3 regions of the Arthrobacter sp. UYCu712 genome follow, and region 2 is predicted to be linked to each of the others. Evidence: riboswitches for the same ligand, from Rfam matches in the RefSeq annotation. Region 2 holds a riboswitch; each other region holds the start of a gene.
The links. Region 2 has a riboswitch for cyclic di-AMP ahead of ABIB51_RS09240 (M23 family metallopeptidase). Riboswitches for the same ligand answer to the same signal wherever they lie in the genome.

Region 1: it holds a riboswitch for cyclic di-AMP, as region 2 does, so the genes downstream of both, ABIB51_RS17805 (hypothetical protein) here and ABIB51_RS09240 (M23 family metallopeptidase) in region 2, are expected to answer to the same signal.
Region 3: it holds a riboswitch for cyclic di-AMP, as region 2 does, so the genes downstream of both, ABIB51_RS16655 (aggregation-promoting factor C-terminal-like domain-containing protein) here and ABIB51_RS09240 (M23 family metallopeptidase) in region 2, are expected to answer to the same signal.

Annotation. Positions count from the first base shown of each region.
Region 1 is NZ_JBEPOZ010000021.1:64,804-71,259, forward strand. It holds gene ABIB51_RS17775 (DUF5129 domain-containing protein) at 1-461, shown strand, start outside; gene ABIB51_RS17780 (DUF1918 domain-containing protein) at 508-699, opposite strand; gene ABIB51_RS17785 (serine hydrolase) at 784-1,794, opposite strand; gene ABIB51_RS17790 (dihydrofolate reductase family protein) at 2,021-2,578, shown strand; partial or broken gene ABIB51_RS17795 (amino acid permease) at 2,606-3,410, shown strand; gene ABIB51_RS17800 (YnfA family protein) at 3,407-3,745, shown strand; gene ABIB51_RS17805 (hypothetical protein) at 3,843-4,586, opposite strand; cyclic di-AMP (ydaO/yuaA leader) riboswitch at 4,591-4,758, opposite strand; gene ABIB51_RS17810 (hypothetical protein) at 4,959-5,240, shown strand; gene ABIB51_RS17815 (DNA alkylation repair protein) at 5,227-5,907, opposite strand; gene ABIB51_RS17820 (HNH endonuclease) at 6,038-6,456, shown strand, end outside.
Region 2 is NZ_JBEPOZ010000007.1:79,671-86,126, reverse strand. It holds gene ABIB51_RS09250 (HNH endonuclease) at 1-18, opposite strand, end outside; gene ABIB51_RS09245 (NlpC/P60 family protein) at 250-990, opposite strand; cyclic di-AMP (ydaO/yuaA leader) riboswitch at 1,299-1,469, opposite strand; gene ABIB51_RS09240 (M23 family metallopeptidase) at 1,606-2,427, opposite strand; cyclic di-AMP (ydaO/yuaA leader) riboswitch at 2,432-2,644, opposite strand; gene ABIB51_RS09235 (iron-dependent transcriptional repressor DtxR) at 2,795-3,490, opposite strand; gene serC (phosphoserine transaminase) at 3,811-4,938, shown strand; gene ABIB51_RS09225 (MFS transporter) at 4,969-6,357, opposite strand; gene ABIB51_RS09220 (DUF3027 domain-containing protein) at 6,402-6,456, opposite strand, start outside.
Region 3 is NZ_JBEPOZ010000019.1:7,051-13,506, reverse strand. It holds gene ABIB51_RS16660 (HAMP domain-containing sensor histidine kinase) at 1-1,247, shown strand, start outside; cyclic di-AMP (ydaO/yuaA leader) riboswitch at 1,444-1,603, shown strand; gene ABIB51_RS16655 (aggregation-promoting factor C-terminal-like domain-containing protein) at 1,602-2,402, shown strand; gene ABIB51_RS16650 (VOC family protein) at 2,481-2,858, opposite strand; gene upp (uracil phosphoribosyltransferase) at 2,952-3,587, opposite strand; gene ABIB51_RS16640 (phosphatase PAP2 family protein) at 3,600-4,463, opposite strand; gene ABIB51_RS16635 (nucleoside deaminase) at 4,525-5,028, shown strand; gene ABIB51_RS16630 (DNA glycosylase AlkZ-like family protein) at 5,029-6,321, opposite strand; gene ABIB51_RS16625 (glycosyltransferase family 4 protein) at 6,326-6,456, opposite strand, start outside.

The DNA of each region.
Region 1 (6,456 bases), on a different contig from region 2:
GGAGCGACTCCGCGACGGCAGCCGCCCTGCGGTCCTTCCGCGATCAAAGCCACCGGGAGCTGGAACGCTGGACTTCCGAACTCGCCGATGGCACCATCACGCCGGAGACGGCCCTTGACCGCCTGCGCGACGCCCGCACCCACCTGTCCGAACTGCTGAGGAACCACGCCGACACCGTTATCGAAGGCTTCGCCAGGAATGAAAAGGAAGCCGAGCTCATGCGCACAGACATGGAGAGCGCCCAGGCCGGCTCCAAAGCCAAGTACGGCCGCAGCTACGAACCCAGCATCCTGGGGACGATCTACCCGTCCTATTACTTCTTCTCTGTCCCCACCTTCAACTCCGGCTTCAGCACAGGCGTCAGCAGTGTCAGCGGCTCACGCAGCGGCGGCGGCAGCAGCACCGGTTACGGCAGCAGCGGAGGGAGTTTTTCCGGCTCCGGCAGCTCTTCAAGTTTCTGACGCCCCGGCGCCGCGGGCCGGGCGTCAGCCGGGCGTCAGCCGGGCTTCAGCCGTTCCGCCTGCTTTCGACGACGAAGTCACCGCCGGGAAAGAGGATTGTTTCGTGGCCGTCGTCGAACCTGACATGGTACGGCGGGGCCCCGTCGGCACCCCGGACTTCGAGGATCTCCCCGTGCCGGTCCGCGGACTCCACGGTGTGGCCCCGGATGATGATGCGGTCCCCTTGGGTTGCTTTCATTGCATTCACCTCCCTCATCCAGCCTACGAGTGTCCGTCCCGCCGCGGAACGGTCATTGGATGCCGACGGTTCGCGAATCGGCCGTCAAAACAGTCCTGCAGCGGTGGCCTGTGTCAGCTCGTGGATGACGCGGGTGCGGGCCGCCGCGTCCGAGCCGTCCTTGCCGAGGGTGTACACCACGAAGGCGTACGCCTTGTCGCCATGGACCAGGATGCTTGCGTCATGCAGGTTGCCGAACAGCAGCCCGTACTTGTGGAAGACAGTGATGCCCGCCGGCACCGCCGCAGGGATGAGCGTTTCGAAGTTGGTGTTCTGCATGTAGGAGAGCAGCTGCGCGGTGTGCTCCGCGTTGAGCAGCTGGCCCGAGTAAAGCAGGGACAGGGTCTTGGCTGTCTCGGCCGGGGACAGGTGGTTCAGCGTGCGGTCGTAGGTAATGCCCAACGACGCCGCGTAGGCCGTCAGACCCTTCTGCCCCACTGCCCCTAGGATCAGTGCCCAGGACTGGTTGTTGCTCTGCTGGATCATCTGCCGGATCTGGGCACCGGACGTGGAGCTCCCCATCCGGGCCGTCAAGGAAGCCCGGCCCGTTTCCACGAGGTTGTAGTAGCCGGCCGCGGCAAGGACTTTGGCCGTGCTGGCGGCCACGAACTTGGTTTTGTCCCCGTATTCATGGGCAACGCCATCCTTGACGTCGATGATCGCAACTCCCACCTGGTACCGGCTGTTGGCGGCGATGATGGTGTTGATCTGGGCGTCGAAGGCGGGGGTGAAGGGCGTCGCAGCTGCAATGGGAGTCGCGGTGACGGCCGGGGTCGACGGGGCAGCCGTGGTGGCTGCGGCCGAGGCGGACGTTGGGCTGGCCGTGCCCGACATGGTCGGGGTTGCCGAAATTGACGAGTCGGGACGCGCGGCCGGCTCAGCCTTGTCCGACTGGACGGAGGCGTAGACCGCAGTAGCAGAAATCAGCGCCAGCGCCGCTGCGCCGGCTGTCAGCAGTCGCGGCCGGAGCCTCCGCAAGCGACCGGGGGCATCTTTATCTGCGCCCTGCCCGTGCCGGCCGGAAGGGTTGTTCTGGCGCGGGTCGTTCGTTTCCACGGTGTCTCATTCCCGGCTGCAAAAATGTCGGACTTCGGGATGGAACAGGATCCCGGCTCTCGCCACGGGCATGTTCGCAGGCATGCGTTCCCTCCGAAAGCAAAAACCACATTGAACTTTAGATTCCCTGAATTGTTCTCCAGCCAGGGCCGAAGCGCAAGCTGTGACTCTTCGATCATCCTCCCACAGCCCGTACGCTGGGTCCGTAGAGAGGGAGGAGTCCGGAATGCGAAAAATCATCCTGATGATGCAGGTTTCCTTGGACTGGTACATGGAGGGGCCGGGCCGGGACATCAGCTGGCACATGGTCGACGAGGAACTGCACCAGCATTTCAATGACGAGCTACGCACGATGGGTGGGTTCCTGGATGGCCGGGTCTCCTACGAGCTGATGGCCGATTTCTGGCCGACAGCGGACAGCGACCCCGCAAACAGCGGCCCGCTGAGCGAATTCGCCCGCATCTGGCGCGAAATGCCGAAGGTCGTGTACTCGACCACGCTGCAATCGGCCGGCTGGAACACCACGGTGGCGCGCACCGTCGACGTCGACGAAGTGATGGCCCTCAAGGCGCAGCCCGGCGGTGACCTGGCGCTCGGCGGCGCGGACCTGGCCGCGTCCTTCCGCGGGCTCGGCCTGATCGATGAGTACAGGATCTACGTGCATCCGGTCCTGATCGGCCGCGGCAAACCCCTGTTCCAGCCCACCGACGCCACGGCCCAGCTGCGCCTCGCCGAAACCCGGTCCTTCGGCAACGGAGTGGTGCTGCTGCGCTACGAGGCGTAAGCGGGCACTCCCGGAAGGCGTCCAGCGTTGAGCTCGCATCCCCGCCTGGCCCGCAGGCTTAACACTGTTGATGCGGTGGCCATCGGCCTCGGGTCGATGATCGGCGCCGGGGTGTTCGCCGCCTTCACTCCCGCCGCCCAGGCGGCCGGGTCCGGACTCTTGATCGGACTGCTGCTCGCCGCCGTCGTCGCGTACTGCAATGCGACGGCGTCAGCCCAGCTGGCGGCCGAATACCCGATGCCCGGCGGGACCTATGTCTACGGGCGGGAGCGGCTCGGCGAGTGGCCGGCGGTCATCGCTCTCAGCATCCTCCCGGTCCTCGGCGCCGAGGGCATCGCCCGCACCCCGGCGCCACTTGCCGCCGCCGTGGCCGCCGGTTCCTGGGACTGGGCTTCGCCGGTCGTGCGGGCCGGCACGGCACTGGCGTCGTTGGGCGCGTTGCTTGCCCTGATAGCGGGCTGCCGTCCATCCCCGCTTCCACGTCCCGCACCGCGCCGAACCGGTCCTGGCCGCGGTCATCTGCGTGATTGTCGGCTTCGCCGATCTGCGCGGTGCGATCGGCTTTTCGTCCTTCGGCGTCCTCATCTATTACCTCGTGGCGAACGTGTCCGCATACACCCAGACCGGTCAAAACCGCCGCTACCCGGGGGCCCTGCAGCTCACCGGCGCCGCGGCGTGTGTGGTCCAGGTGGCCACGCTGCCGCCGGAGTCCGTGATCGCCGGGATGCTGATGTTCGCGGTCGGCATCGTGTACCGCGTCCTGCGTCTGGCAACGGCTTGGGCAAGGCAACGCGGTATAGCTGACCGTCGTCCTGCGATGATGAGCCGGTGACTATCGCAAAAACCATCGTGTTGTTCGTATTGGCCGCCGCGGCGGAGATCGGCGGCGCCTGGCTGGTGTGGCAGTCGGTGCGTGAAGGCAAGGACTGGTGGTGGGCCGGGCTCGGCGTGCTGGCACTCGGAATCTACGGTTTCGCGGCGACGCTCCAGCCTGACGCGCACTTCGGCCGGATCCTTGCCGCATACGGAGGCGTGTTCGTCGCGGGATCCCTGGCCTGGGGAATGGTTTTCGATGGCTTCCGGCCCGACCGCTGGGACATCGCGGGGGCGGTGATCTGCCTGGTCGGTGTGGCGGTCATCATGTTCGCCCCGCGCAACGCAGGTTAAGCATGGCGCCGGGCACAGTGGAGCCGGGCATATAAGAGGCCGGTGATCCGATGCCCCCAAGGCAACTGATCACCGGCCTCTTTCGCCGCTGAGCGGGTTAGACTCCGGCGCGGACGAAGGTCACGCCGCCGGTGGCGGTCAGCCATGACAGCGGGTGGGCCATCGTGGCGTTGACACCGTTCATGCCGCCGCTGACGGCCTGTCCGTTGCCCGCGTAGATGGCAACGTGGCCGGACTGGACGATGATGTCGCCAGGCTCCGGAGTGGAAACAACCTTGCCGTACTTCAGGAACGCCGCCGGGCCGATGTCGCCGACCGGGATACCGGCTGCGCCGAGGGCCTTCTCCACCATGGCGGTGCAGTCCTGGGTGATGCCGACCTGGCCGTAAGCGGCGGCCAGCAGCGTGGCGTTGATTCCGCCGGCTGCGGGGGCAGCTGCCGGTGCGGGGGCAGCAGCCTGGACCTGGACCGTGGGCTTCGCCGCGGCAGGGGCGGCAGCCGGAGCTGCCGCGACCGGCTTGGGCTGCTCGACGACGGGCGCCGGAGTGGACACGACGGCCGGACGCTCAAAGGTGATCTGAACGGAGGAATCCGCGCTGACCGGTGCGGAGACCTGGTCCTTGACATCGACGGACGACGCCGGGGCGGAGTCGCGCTCGACCGGTGCTTCGGCTGCGTTGGCGGCCATGGCGCTGCTGAGAACCAGGCCCGATGCTGCGGCGATTACCGCAGCCTGGCGGCCGATGGTGCCGGCCTTGCCTGCAAAGGCGGAGGAAATTGCCGTACGCCGACCGGCGGGGGTGGTGCCACGATGGCGCGCGAAAGTATTGCTTGAAGACATGAATGTAGCCTCTCCCAATGCCTGCGAGGTGAGCTGTCGGATTCGGATGGGAGGCACCCGGCCGCACTCTGGGCCCGCGTGGCGGGCCGTGCGGCTTCACCCCAAGACTGGCATGATCAGCTGGTCAAAAAGTGGTTTCCCCGTCTCTGCCGGATGTTGGTGCGAGTTATCCCCGGGCCGCGGCAGAGTTAGGCAATCGGCTGGGGAGCGCCCGTATCGGAGACAACAGGCACCTAACAACGGTAACGGGATGATCACAAAATGTCACATTGAGGTAACGGGTCGGGGTGTGCCGAGGGGCTTTTTCCCGTGGGATCGGTGGGCCCAGGCATAGGATGATGCCATCAGCGATCCCCGAAGCGGAGGCCCGAAATGAACAGCCGCTGTGTCGCCATCTGCCAGCTGAGTAGCCAGCCTCAGGAGGATTTTGACGTCAACACGGAGCTGCTGATTCTCGAAGGCAACGAAGTCCACATCTCGACGTGGGACGCCGAGCCCCGCGACGGCGGTTTTGACGTCCATGTCCTGAACGACCGCGTCGATGCCCTTGGCTTCATGGTGGTTACCGACTGGCAATTCCTGGACGGCAAGGCCTACGCCGTGGTGGAGCGACGGACGGACCACGGAGCCGGGCCCTCCCTCACGTCCCGGTAGCTGTGAATTCCAGCTCGGGCCGGTTTTTCGCCACGTCTTCGAGCACGACGCCGACAGCCTCCCTGAGCAGCCCGCCGTCGGCGGCTTGATCGTCATGCTCCCGCGGCCGGGACAGCGCCAGGTTGGCGTGCCGGACGAATCTACCCCAGTCTCCCCCACCGGCCCGGAGCTCGCGGAGCGGTGACAGCAGGGCCGCGCGCCGCAACCAGACGTCCTGCTCCCGGGTCCAGCGGTCCAGCACGCTGTCAGCCCGGACCCTGCCGACGGTGTCCAGACCCGCGATCAGCGGACCGACGACGTCGATGGCCAGCGGATCAGCCAGTTCGCGAAGTTGCGCAGTCCGCAGGAAGCCTTCGATCCGGGTCAGGTCCGCGTTGTCCAGCACACGGATTTTGGACTGCAGGAGCACCACTGCCGCGAGGCGGCGCTCGAAGACCGGCACCGACCACAGCTCGGAGCTCAACGCGGTGACGTCGTCATGATTTAACCCGCGGTGGCGGACCAGCGCGTCGCGGATAGTCCCCCGCACCGCGCCGACCGACGTCCCGTAGAAGCGCAGATCGCCGACGCGCGGATCGCCACCCAACCGGGCCCGAAATTCGTCCGCCCGCGGCCAGGACCCTTCCCGCTGCAGCGCGAGATCGATAAATTCGCCGGCATCTCTCATCTGACCATTGTTTCGCATTGTTGTGGGCGGCATTCCCCTTGCGCAGAAGGCGTGCCCCCTGGTGTCCAACCCGGCGCCAATTAATGTCACAGGTCGCTTTAATGTCACAGGTCGCTGGGAGACTGGATTTATGGACGGCAATCGGGAGCCCGAAATGGGTCCGGCAGAACGCGGCGGAGCTGGAGGCGGAGCGACGGTCCGGGATGTTGTCCGGCTGCTCGCCACCGTTTGCTGTGCCCCGTCCGACTTCGACGGCGGGGCCGGGCTGATCGACCAGGTCCGGGACCTCGAGGACCTGAAGTCCGCCGCGACCGCGCTGCAGGCCCGGTCCACGGCCGCCTTCGACACCGCCCAGCGTCGTGGACAGGCCGCCGCCGGGATGCCCGCGGCCGAGTGCGGGACCGGGGTCGCCGCGCAGATCGCCCTGGCCCGGCGCGAATCCCCGGCCCGCGGCGGACGGCTCCTGGGCCTGGCGAAGGCGCTGGTCACCGAAATGCCCCACACCCTCACCGCACTGGACACCGGCCAGCTCAACGAATGGCGTGCCAC
Region 2 (6,456 bases):
CAGAACGAGAGTGCGCATCCGCATACCTCTTCACGGCCGCACCCGCCAGGGGCACGAGGGCCGGCTGCCCTCTGCATGGTCGGGCTATGGATCGACACCACAAGAGTAAACACCGAAGGGCCGGATCACCGAATTTTTGATCCGCGGCGGTATGCGTGTCTTCAGGACGATCCCTGCCCGGGACGCAAGAGGACCCCCGCCACAGGGGCGGGGGTCCTCTCGATTTTTGAAGCTTTGGAGGCTAAATGCTTAGCCGCCGACGCGGATGAAGACCGGGCCGGAACCGACGTTCACGCTGTAAAGTGCGGTGGTTCCGCCGTTCCAGCCGCCGTGGACGGCCATGCCGTTGCCGACGTAGACAGCGATGTGGGCCATGCCGACGCCGCCGTTCTTGTAGTACGCGAGGTCGCCCGGGCGGGCCTCAGCGGCACCCACGGTGCGGCCAAGGGACAGGTAGCCGGCCGGCCAGCCGTGGAAGTTGATGCCTGCGGCGGCCAGGGCGTTCGTGGCCAGGGCGGTGCAGTCCTGTGCGACGCCGAGCTGGGCATAGGCGGCGGCGGCGATGGCAGCACCGTTGCCGCTGGCAACGGCCGATCCCGTTGCGGCGACCGAAGCGCCGGCCTGGGCGCCGGTGGCGCCGGCCTTGGAGTCCTGGACCTTGACGAGCGGCTTCGCGACGACCGGAGCCGGTGAAGTGGAAACGGCCGGCTTCTCGTAAGAGATGGCAATGGTGGATGCAGCCGAAATCGTTGCCGGGGTGCCGGACTGGACTTCGAGGGCCGAAGCGGAAGTGGATTCGCGCTGGACGTTGGTCTCAGCAGCGTTGGCCGCGATACCGCTGGTCAGGACGAGGCCTGAAGCAGCAGCAACAACCGCGGCCTGGCGGCCCATGGTTCCGGCGTTGTCGCCGACAGCCTTGGCAATGACAGCAAGCGAGTTGGTCTTGGTGACCTCGGCGCGGTGCCGTGCAGTGTTTGCACGAGTGGTCATTAAGTTCTCTCTTTCGTGATCCTTGGATCGCACTTTTCAGGCGCGAACTGAGGACGCTCCGGCATCTTGGGGGTACGCCGGATCGCCCCGAATGGGTTACTTAGCGAAGGGTGTACTGCGAAGACGCGCCAAAAGCGGGAACTGCATGCAGGTGCTTGGCCTGCGGGCCGGACTCGGCTGAGATTGAGTCGGCGGAGTGAGATCCAGTCCGGGCGCCGGCAAGGGCGGCACGGGTCATGGATTTCAGCGGGCTCGAAAGAGCCGCGCAAGCGCTGCGAAGCGCAGCATTGTGGCGTGAAGACACGAAAGTAGCCTCTCCCAATGCCTGCGAGGTGAGCTGTCGGATTCGGATGGGAGTCACCCGGCCGCGCTGCTTCCTGGGAAGCTTTTGCGACTTAACCCCAAGGCCTTCTTTCGAAGGCCAAAATTGGTTCCCCCGCCCCTGCCAGACGATGTGATGCGAACGGACCTTGAGCGGTGGCAGAGCTAGGCAATCCACTCAAGAGCGCCAACTTCGGAGAAGTTGGCGTACTTCATACGGTACAGCAGTTGGGAGTCAATGTCACATTCAGATCACGGCGTGTCATAAGAATGCGAGAGTCATCCATCGGCTATTTAGAGCCAGCCTGTGGGGTCCACGACGTCGCCGTTGACCATCACTTCGAAGTGCAAGTGGCAGCCGGTGGAGGCGCCGGTGGTCCCGCTCATGGCCACAACGTCGCCACGGGTGACCTGCTGGCCGACGCGGACGCTTGAGGAGGACAAGTGGTTGTACGTGGTCTCCAGGCCGTTGCCGTGGTCGATCACGACGCGGTTTCCGCCGCCGAAGGGGTGCCATCCGGTGAACGTCACGGTGCCGCTGGCGGCCGCGTGGACTGCGGTTCCGCACTGCGCGGCGTAGTCCTGGCCGCGGTGGAACTCGCCCGAGCCGCCGGTGATGGGACTGACACGGTAGCCGAAGGGTGAGGCTGTAACCATCTGGTCAAGGGGGGCGCCGAGGCTGCCGGAAGACGCGGCGCGTGTGATGCTGCCGACGGACTGGGCGCTCAACAGCTGCTTCAGCTTGCCGTCCGGATCGCCCTTGGTGCTCACGGCGGTGCGGCTGAAATCGATCTTGGCGGCAGACTCGGCGGTCACGTTCGGCTGCGCCGACGCGGAAACCGCGCTATTCGAGCCGGCGTCGGTGGCCATGACCGGGCCGGTGGCGGGAACAGTTACCGTCAGGACCAGGCCCGTGGCGGCCAGGGCAATGCCGGCCTTTTGCCCCACACCGCTGGCGGCGGCAAAGTCCGTTACCTGGCGGAACGGGCTCCGGCGGTCCCGGCGTTCATCGCGGTGCGCGTCACGCGGGCGCTCTGCCGTGAAGGCAAGGGCCGGGCGCGGCTCCGGAGCGGGGCCGGTCGCACGACGGCGGCCCCTGGTGGTCTGGGTGGTCAAGAACGGTTCCTCTCTGGATAGCCTGCGAAGTTAGCTGTCGGATTCGGGTCAGAGAGTTCAAAGACCCGGTCCGCCGTGAACAAGCATTCAGGCACAGAGGAAGCCAATGGAAAATCCCTCGGTGGAGCGTGCTTGCCGCTGACGGACTTCACCCCAAGGCTGCTGAACAGCCGGAAGTGGTTCCCCCGCCCCTGCCAGAAGGTGACTCTGCGACTGATCCGCTGGCAGAGCTCGGCTTCGGATCAGATAACGCTTTGGTATCGGTACTGCTGATTAACTATAGGCGATTAAGCCGCCCAGTAATAATCCCGTGATCTCGGCTGTGCACAACTGATGGGTCCTCCCACGAGGTGTGAGTACGGGCAGGTTAACCGACGGTAACAAAGACGTGGGCGGCAACCTCGGGGGGCAGTTCCAGGGCTCCCTCGATGTCCGGAACACGGACGGAAATGTACTCCCCGACGCGCTCCAGGGACAGGAGGGCGCCGGGACGGATGCCACCCTCGTCGAGCTGGACGAGCAGTTCCGGTTCCACCTGGATGGGCTCGGCCAGCCGGTTCACCGTGATGCGGGAACCGGCGCCGTAACCGGCCATCGCCTCCAGCAGGTTCACGATGCCAACGCCGTAGGGCTGGGACGGCAGGCCGCCCAGCTCAGCGAGCCCCGGGATCGGATTTCCATACGGAGAGACCGTGGGGTGGTTGAGCAACTCGAAGATCCGCCGCTCCACGCGCTCGCTCATCACGTGCTCCCAGCGGCAGGCTTCCTCGTGGACGTAGGCCCAGTCGAGGCCGATGACGTCGGCCAGCAGCCGCTCGGCCAGCCGGTGCTTCCGCATGACCCCGACGGCGCGCTTCCGGCCCGTTTCGGTCAGCTCAAGATGCCTGTCACCGGAAACCACCACCAGTCCGTCGCGCTCCATCCGGCCGACAGTCTGCGAGACGGTGGGGCCGGAGTGGCGCAGCCGTTCGGCGATGCGGGCGCGGAGGGCGACGATGTTCTCTTCTTCAAGTTCCAGGATGGTCCGCAAATACATCTCGGTTGTATCGATCAGATCCGTCATTCAGCTCAGCTCCTCGAGCGCCGTCCTTGCGTCTTTCCCACCGTACCGCGCCCACGCTACCGTGTGCCGGCCGGGGGCAGCGTGCCCGGCGGGATCCGCCGTACGTTCGCAAGACAGCTTAGCCTATTTTGAATTACTCCGGATAAAAATCCCGGCCGTGCCCGCAGGCCGGCGCCGCTGTCTCAATGACCGGACTATGACGGACTCTTTTCCCGCCCGCACGCGGCAGTCAGGCAGAATGAAAAGGAGTCTCCGTTGCAGCCACCCTGCCGGGCCACCTCCCAAGCCACGCTTTGTACCAGCCGAAAATTGGAGCCACTGTGAGCGACACCAGCATCACGATTCCCGCAAACCTCCTGCCCAAGGACGGCCGGTTCGGCGCCGGACCGTCCAAAGTCCGTCCGGAACAGCTGGAGGCCCTCGCCGCCTCCGCGTCACTGCTGGGAACCTCCCACCGCCAGGCGCCGGTCAAGAACCTCGTGGGCTCGGTCCGGAGCGGACTCAGCGACTTCTTCCGCGCTCCTGAGGGCTATGAGGTCATTCTGGGCGTCGGTGGCTCCACCGCCTTCTGGGACATTGCCAGCTTTGGCCTGGTGCAGAACAAGGCCCAGCACCTGTCCTTCGGCGAGTTTGGGTCGAAGTTCGCCTCGGCCACCAACAAGGCTCCGTTCCTGGCCGACTCGTCCATCATCAAGTCCGAGCCCGGCACCCGCCCGGCCGCCCGCGCCGAGGCCGGCGTCGATGTCTATGCGTGGCCCCAGAATGAGACCTCAACCGGCGTCGCCGCCCCGGTCCAGCGCGTGTCCGGCGCCGACGACGGTTCGCTCGTGCTGGTTGACGCCACCTCCGCGGCCGGCGGGCTCGACGTCGACGTGTCCGAAACGGACGTGTACTACTTTGCCCCGCAGAAGAACTTCGCCTCCGACGGCGGCCTGTGGCTTGGCCTGTTCTCCCCCGCCGCCCTGGAACGTGCGGCGGGCATCAAGGCCGGCGACCGGTGGATCCCGGACTTCCTGGACCTGCAGACGGCGATCGACAATTCCCGGCTCAACCAGACGTACAACACCCCGGCGCTGGCCACCCTGGTGACCCTGGACGCCCAGGTGCAGTGGCTGAACGCCAACGGCGGCCTGGATTTCGCCGCCGGCCGGACCGCGGACTCCGCAGGGCGGATCTACCGATGGGCCGAAGCTTCCGAATACGCCACCCCGTTCGTAGCCCGGGCCGAGGACCGTTCGAATGTGATCGCGACAATCGACTTCGACGACTCGATCGACGCGGCGGCCATCGCCAAGGTGCTCCGCGCCAACGGCATTGTGGACACCGAGCCGTACCGCAAGCTCGGGCGCAACCAGCTTCGCATCGCGACGTTCGTGGCGATCGAACCCGACGACGTCTCGGCGCTGCTCGAATGCATCGACTTCGTGGTGGCCGAACTCAAGAAGTAGCTCCGCTGCGCCCGGCGTGACGGTCGGGTCTCAGCGTTCGACGGCGTCGTCCGGGTTCTGGTCCCGGGCGGCGCCGTTTGCGTTGCCGGCTCCGCCGGAAGTGCCGCCGGAAGCGCCGCTGTAAGTGCCTGCGGTTGTGCCTGCGATAGTGCCTGCGGCGTGGCCGGATTCGAGCCGGAAATGGTGCAGCCCGCGGGCCCTGCGGTCGAAACGGATCCGCAGCTTTTGGGCCCGGGTGATCCAGAGGAGGCCGATGACGGCGGCGAGGACGCCCGAGGCTGCCGCGACGCCCATCGACCAGCGGGCACCGGCGACGTTGGCCACCCAGCCCACCAGCGGGGCACCGATCGGCGTTCCGCCCATGAAGATCGCCATGTAGAGGGCCATCACCCGGCCGCGCATCACGGGGTCCGTGGTGGTCTGGACGTAGCCGTTGGCGCTGGTCATCATGGTGATCGCGAAGAGGCCCACGGGCACCAGCGCCACCCCGAACCAGAAGTAGCTGGGGGCGAGTGCGGCGATGCCCGAGGTGATGCCGAATGCGCCGGCGGCCCCGAAAATGATCCGCAGCCTGGGCTTGCTCCGTCCGGCGGAGATCAGGGCCCCGGCGACGGAGCCGATGGCCATGATGGAATTCATCAGTCCGAAGGCGCCGGCGTCCAGACCGAATTCGGTGCCGACCATGGCGGCGATGAACAGGACGAAGTTCAGTCCCAGGGTTCCCACGATCGACACCGCGACCAGCACTACCACGATGTCGGGCCGGAAGCGCACGTAGCGCAGGCCCTCACGGATGCGGCCCTTGCCGGCCGGCGCCCGGGGAAGCTGGCGGAGCGAGGCAGTGGGAATCGTCCACAGGCTCAGCAGCAGTGCCAGGAAGGTGACCGTGTTGATCAGGAAGACCCAGCCCGGGCCGACGGCAACGGTGAGGATACCGGCCACTGCGGGTCCGATCATCCGGGCCACGTTGAAGGAGGCGCTGTTGAGCGCCACGGCGTTGGGCAGGTAGTCGTCGCGGACCAGTTCGGACACGAAGGTCTGGCGCACGGGCGCGTCCAGGGCGGAGACCACGCCGAGCAGCAGGGCAAAGCCGTACACGTGCCCGAGCTGCGCCGCACCGGAAACCACCAGGATGCCCAGAGCCGCGCTCAGCAGTGCCATGGCGGACTGCGTCATGACAAGGAGCTGCTTGCGGTTGAAGCGGTCGGCCACCAGCCCGGCCACGGGTGCGAGGAACAGCTGCGGTCCCAGCTGCAGGGCCATCGTGATGCCCATGGCTCCGGCGTCGTGCTCGGTGAGGTGGTCGAAGACCAGCCAGTCCTGGGCGGTGCGCTGCATCCAGGTGCCGATATTGGAGATGAGCGCCCCGATGAACCAGATCCGGTAGTTCAGGATGTGCAGGGACTTGAAGGTGGACATCATGTCCGGCCCTCACCCCGCCTCATCCCGAAGTGTTCCAACCGCTAGTCAGCCTCGCTGGCCGGCTGCTCGTCGGCGGCTTCGTCGTCGTTCTCGTCG
Region 3 (6,456 bases), on a different contig from region 2:
GCGCCGGCGTCCTTGCCGCGGACGCCACCCGGAAGAGCCTCTCGCCCGAGGACGCACAGGTCCTCGTCGCCGTCACGCCCGACGGCATCCCCGTTGACCGCACGCTCTCCTCCGGGGACTACCGGCTCAACGCCGCGCAATCCCCCCAGGGTGATGTGATCGTTACCGGGCTTCCCCTAGCGGAAAAGCAGAACACGCAGTCTTCGCTGGTCTGGACCATGGTGGTGGTGTCCGCCGGCGGACTCGTCCTTATCGGCCTCGCCGGCACGGTACTCATCCGCCGCACCATGAAGCCGCTCGAACAGTTGTCGGAGGTGGCCACGAAGGTCTCCCGCCTCCCCCTCGACGCCGGCGAGGTGGCACTCGCGGTGCGGGTTCCGGCGTCGGCCGCCCATCCCGGCACGGAGGTCGGCAGCGTGGGCTACGCGCTGAACCAGATGCTGGACAACGTCTCCAACGCGCTCGAGGCGCGGCAGCTCAGCGAAATGAAGGTGCGCCAGTTTGTTGCCGACGCCTCGCACGAGCTGCGGACCCCGCTGACCGCCATCCGCGGCTACACCGAGCTGATGAAGATGACCGAGCACTTCACCCCGGATGGCGAGAAGTCCCTGGCACGGGTGCAAAGCCAGTCCCAGCGGATGACCACCCTGGTGGAGGATCTGCTCCTGCTGGCCCGGCTCGACGAACGGCAGCCGCTCAAGCTCGGCGAGGTGGACCTCACCCAGCTGGCGATCGAGACGGTCAGCGATGAGAAGGTCATGGCCCCCGACCACATCTGGCGGCTGAAACTCCCGGAGGAACCGGTGGTGGTCCGCGGCGACCCGACCCAGCTGCACCAGGTGCTGGCCAACCTGCTGTCCAACGCTCGCAAGCACACCGCTCCCGGGACCACGGTGGTCACCGGAGTGACGCGTTCGGCCGATGGCAGCGCGGTGGTCACGGTGACGGACAACGGCGACGGAATTGCCCCCGACTTCATGAACCACGCCTTTTCCCGCTTCGCCCGTGCGGACGCCGCGCGGAAGAACCCGGCGGCCACGACGGCGGCAGCCACCCGTTCCGCGCCGCCCGGCAGCTACGGCGCGCCGGCGCTGGCCCCGGCGCCCACCGCCGAAGGGACCAGCGGGCTCGGCTTGTCGATCGTCCAGTCGATCATGGAAGCCCACGGCGGCACCGTTGATGTCACGTCGCGGCCCGGCCGTACGGAGTTCGCCCTCCGTCTTCCCGCCGGCCTGCCGGCCACGTAGCCCGCGTGGCCCTGTAGCCCACGGGGCCCTGGCCGCCGTTCGCGAGTCGGTGGTTGCGGCCTGGCGGCGCAAGGCGACACTCCGTCTGCAGTGATCTCCGTTACCAAAATGTGACTCCATCATGAAACTCCTGTACCGTCTTTAGGGTGCGGCCACCACTGGCGCCGCATATCCGGATGGACGCCAAACTCTGCCGCTTCCCGGATCGCTGGACCAGGCAGAGGCGGGGGACCCAGAGTTCCCGGGCATTCTGCATCCATGCGCCCTTGGGGTTAAGCCGACACGCGATCATCCGTGCGGCCGGATTTCTCATCCGAACCCGACAGCTAACTCCGCAGGCGTTTGAGAGGCATCATGACTGACTTCAAGGTACAAACGCGCCCAGAAGGCGCTTCAGGCACATCCCGCTCAACTCGTTCACGCCACCGTGCCGAGTCAGCCACGCCGACGTCGGCCCTGTCCCGGTTTGCCGCGGGCCTCGGTTCAACCGGCCGCCGCGCCGCCGTGGTCGCCACGGCCTGCGCGGTCCTCGTCGGAGTCGGCGCTGCCGGGTACGCCGCCGAGCCGGCCAACCGGCCCTCTGCTGCCATCAGTTCCAGCACTTCCGCCACCACGGCCGATCCGCTGACCCAGCTGAACTTCGAACAGGTCCGCGTCGACTCCCAGACCACTGCGCCTCCCGGCGCCAGCGTCCAGGCGCAGTCCGCCGAAGTGGAGCCGGCCGAGGCCCCTGCACCCGCCCCAGCACCGGCCCCCGCGCCGGCACCCGCTCCGGCACCCGCTCCGGAACCTGTTCCTGCTCCGGCCGCCGCACCCGCACCCGCACCGGAACCGGCGAAGCCCGTCGATGATCCCGCCGGGGCGCAGGCCTACGCCGCCTCCCAGCTGGGATCCTACGGCTGGGCGTCCGGCCAGATGCAGTGCCTGCAGAAGCTCTGGACCAAAGAATCGGACTGGAAGACCACCGCCACGAACAAGAGCAGCGGTGCCTACGGTGTGGTCCAGTCCCTGCCGGCCGAAAAGATGGCCAGCGCGGGCGCTGACTACCGGACGAACTATGAGACCCAGATCAACTGGGGACTGAACTACGTCAAGCAGCGCTACGGCTCGCCCTGTGGCGCCCTGAACTTCCACTTGGCCCACAACTGGTACTAAGCCGGCGGCCCGTCCCGGACGTACCCGCATCAGTACGAAAGCCCCGAACCCTGCGGTTCGGGGCTTTCGTGTGTGCGGCTAGCTGGTGGGCCGGTTCGGAATGTACTGCACCGCCCATTTGTTGCCGTCGGGATCCGCAAAATAGACGAAGTGACCCCAGTCCTGGACATCGACGTCGCTGACGTCCACGCCGTTGTCCTTGAGCTTCTTGTGCGCGGACCGGATGTCGCTGACCACGAGCTGCAGGCTGGGAGCGGTGCCCGGCGGAGCGTCGTTGAGCCCCTCGCCGATGGCGATCGAGCAGCCGGAGCCCGGCGGCGTCAGCTGGACGAAGCGGATGCCGTCCATGGGACGTTCGTCGTAGTCGGCGTTGAAGCCGACCTTGTTGACGTAGAAGTCCTTGGCGCGGTCCACATCGGACACGGGGACAAACACAAGTTCAAGCTTCCAGTCCATGGCCCACAGGCTAGCGCGGGCCATCGCATTCCGGAAGGGGACTGCAGGCGCAGCTTGCAGGCGGGGCGCCCGCGGGACCCCTGCGGCTGCTGCCTAGCCGGCGATTCCGTAGAGGCGGTCGCCGGCGTCGCCCAGGCCGGGCACGATGTAGGACTTCTCGTTGAGCTTCTCGTCGATCGAGGCGAGCACGATAGTCACGTTGGCGTCCGCGAGCTCCTCCTCCAGCTTGGCGAGGCCTTCGGGGGCGGCGAGCAGGCAGATGCAGGTGACATCGGAGGCGCCGCGCTTGAAGAGGAACTTGATGGCCTCGCGCAACGTGCCGCCGGTGGCCAGCATGGGGTCCAGAACGAAGATCTGGCGGTCCGTGAGGTCCTCGGGGAGACGCTCGGCGTAGGTGATGATGTCCAGGGTTTCCTCGTCCCGGGCCATACCCAGGAAACCGACCTCGGCGGTGGGGACCAGCTTGGTCATGCCTTCGAGCATGCCGAGGCCGGCGCGGAGGATCGGGACCACCAGCGGGGTGGGCTTGGTGAAGGCGGTGCCGATGGTGGTGCTGACCGGCGTTTCGATGGTCACGGGCTCGGTGCGGACCTCACGGGTGGCCTCATACGCCAGGAGCGTCACGAGCTCCTCGGTGAGCTGGCGGAAGACCGGGGACGGGGTGTTCTTGTCCCGCAGAACGGTGAGCTTATGGGCGACCAGCGGGTGGTCCACAACGAGAGTGCGCATGGGTCAAAACTATCACCCGGCGGAGGATGACTTTCCCGAGGGCCCGGGCGTATCGGCGTCGTCCTTCTCGGCGGTGCGGCCGCCCACGGAGCGGTCGCTGCCGGCCGCCGCGGCGCCCTCACCGAGGTGGGCGGGGTGGTCAAAGGTGGGCGCGGGACCTGTTTGTTCCCGGTGCCGCAGCACGTGGAAGAGCCTGTGGGCCAAGATCACGATCCCCACCCAGGCCAGCCCCAGCACCCACCCGATGATGACGTCCGTCATCCAATGATGGCCCAGATAGACCCTGCTCATCCCCATCGCGAAGATGAAGATCACACCTGCGGCGATCAGGCCGACGCGGGCAATGGTGCGCTTCACCTGCAGGCAGGCGAGGTAGACCACGAGTCCGATCACCACCGTGGTGTTGAGCGTGTGGCCGCTGGGGAACGACGGCGAGTTCTCGTAGGGCGGCACCGCGTCAGCGTGGTCCGGGCGGACGCGGCCGATCATTTTCTTGCCCAGGGTTGTGGCGGTCACAGAAACGGCGGCGGCGCCGCCGATCAGGATCAGCGGCCGCCAGGTCCGGGAGGTCCAGGTCAGCCAGGCCGTCAGGATGCTGGCCAGGATGGGCATCCCGATGCCTCCGCCGATGTTGGTGAACCCGGTGATAAAGGCGTCCAGTCCGGGGCTGCGCAACTGCTCCATGAACGCCAGCGCCGGCTTGTCCAGGTTCGCGAGGCCGGCGTCGTCCACGACGTTGTCGTAGACCCCTGCACTCACCCGCGCCAGAATCACCACCACCACCCCGCCGATCAGCATCGTGATCCACAGGGCCGCGTAGGGCACCACCCATTTGCCCCAGCGCTGCGTCAACCAGGTCTCAGTTCGGGTGCTCACGGCCGTCTCCTGACTATTCTCTCTTGCACAGCTTGCTTAGGGTCGAAACTATCATTGAGCCATGACTTCCCCGGAGCCGCGCCATGCCGCATGGATGGGCCTTGCCCTCGACGAGGCCCGGCGGGCACTTGCCACCGACGACGTGCCAATCGGCGCCGTCGTGATTGGACCCGACGGCGCACTGCTTGGTTCCGGACGCAACGAACGGGAGGCGCTCGGGGACCCGACGGCGCACGCAGAAATGGTCGCCATCCGTGAGGCCGCGGCGCGGCTGCGGGTCCGACGCGCGCAGCGCGGGCAACGGGACGACGGCTGGCGCCTGGCGGACTGCACCCTGGTGGTGACGCTGGAGCCTTGCGCGATGTGCGCCGGAGCGGTGGTGCTGGCCCGGATTCCGCGGGTGGTGTTCGGGGCCTGGGACGAGAAGGCCGGGGCTGCAGGCTCCGTGTTCGATATCCTCCGCGAGCGCCGGCTCAACCACTGGGTGGAAGTGTATGCCGGAGTCAGGGAGCAGGAATGCGGGACGCTGTTGCGGGACTTCTTCGCCGGACACCGCGGAGCCTGACTAGCTGCCGGCCGCGGAGCCCGTTGCGGCTGCTACCAGGCGGTCGACCCGTTTCTGCCGGGTGGCCGGTGAGTCCAGGCTGAAGGCGCGGAAGTCACCAAGGTCTTCCCGGATCCAGGCCTCCACCTCGGCGATCCTGCGCGTCACCGCGGGCGTCGCAGCGTGGAACAGCCAGGGCACGATCCGTTCCTTGCCCGGTTCGTACTGCCAGAGCCCGATGATTCTCCCGCGGTCCAGGATCGGGTGGTCCGGAAGATCCGCCTGCAGCGCGAGCGAGCCCATGACCGCCCTGCCGGCGGTGTCCCCTCCCGCACTGTCACCTCCGGGGCTGTCCGATGCCAGCAGGTCGGCCGCGTTGCGCCGCAGCAGCACGAGGGAGTCCGTTCCGGCGAGAAGCTGGATCTGTTCCTCCTCCGGTTCTTCGAACCCGGCGAGGCGTTCGACGTCGTCGGGCAGCATCCACAGCGCGTCGCCCCCCGCGGCGGTCAGCGCGGTCGGCACTTCAACGGCGCCGGCGGCGGCCAGCGCCGCCTTGCTCTGCGCCACGGTGAACCCCGTGAACCATTGCGACTGCTTGAGGGTGGCCCCGCCGGTCCAGCCGAGGTAGCGGCTGATCAGTTCGGTGCGCGCCGCCTCGTCATCAAGCGGGCTGGCGGGCAGGTTCCAGAGCTCGTAGGCGTAGCGCTGCTGGTCCAGCCGGCCGTTGGCCGGGACGCGGCGGATCCGCCCCTGCGCCTGCAGGATCCCGAGGGCTGTCGGCAACGTGGTGGTGGCACCCTTCTTCTTGCCTTCCTCCCCGAGGTTGCGGATCGAGTCGCCGAGCTCGTCTTTGAGTTGCCGCGGGTCCATCGGCGCTGCTGCTTCGGCGAGCGTGTGCAGGATCTGTTCCTCCAGGAGCGTGATTTCGCCGCGGTCCACGCCGAGCCGGCCGAGCACCCGGATCGCCTCGGCTGCGTCCTTGCCGAGTTTCAGGGCCCAGGCGAAGTCGTCGCGGCCCAGCACATACGTGCAGCCGCGGGCTGTCGGAAGTTCAAGGATCCGGTGGGAGAGAACATCGGCGTCCACCTGTTCCCGGCGGATGCCTGCGCGGGCAAAGAGCGTAAGGTACGGGTTGGCGCCGCCCACGGACCGGGCCCAGCCGGCCCTGGCGAAGACCTGCTCCGCCGTGCACCCGGCGAGGGAGCCGTCCAGGCCCTGCTTGTGCCAGGCCCAGGCGCGGAGCCGCCCGGGCGTCAGGGTTCCCGCCGGCGGGATGTTCACGGCCGGGGATACGGTGCTGAGCTCGGGCGTCATGGGCTCATTGTCCAACAGCCGGCGCGGCAGGGGAATCATCTGGGGCAGGGAGTCCGGTGGACATGTCCCCCGGACTCTTGGCCCGCAGGCCTGCGTCCAGGGCCGCCAACACCGTCCGGGCCGTGGAATCCCAGC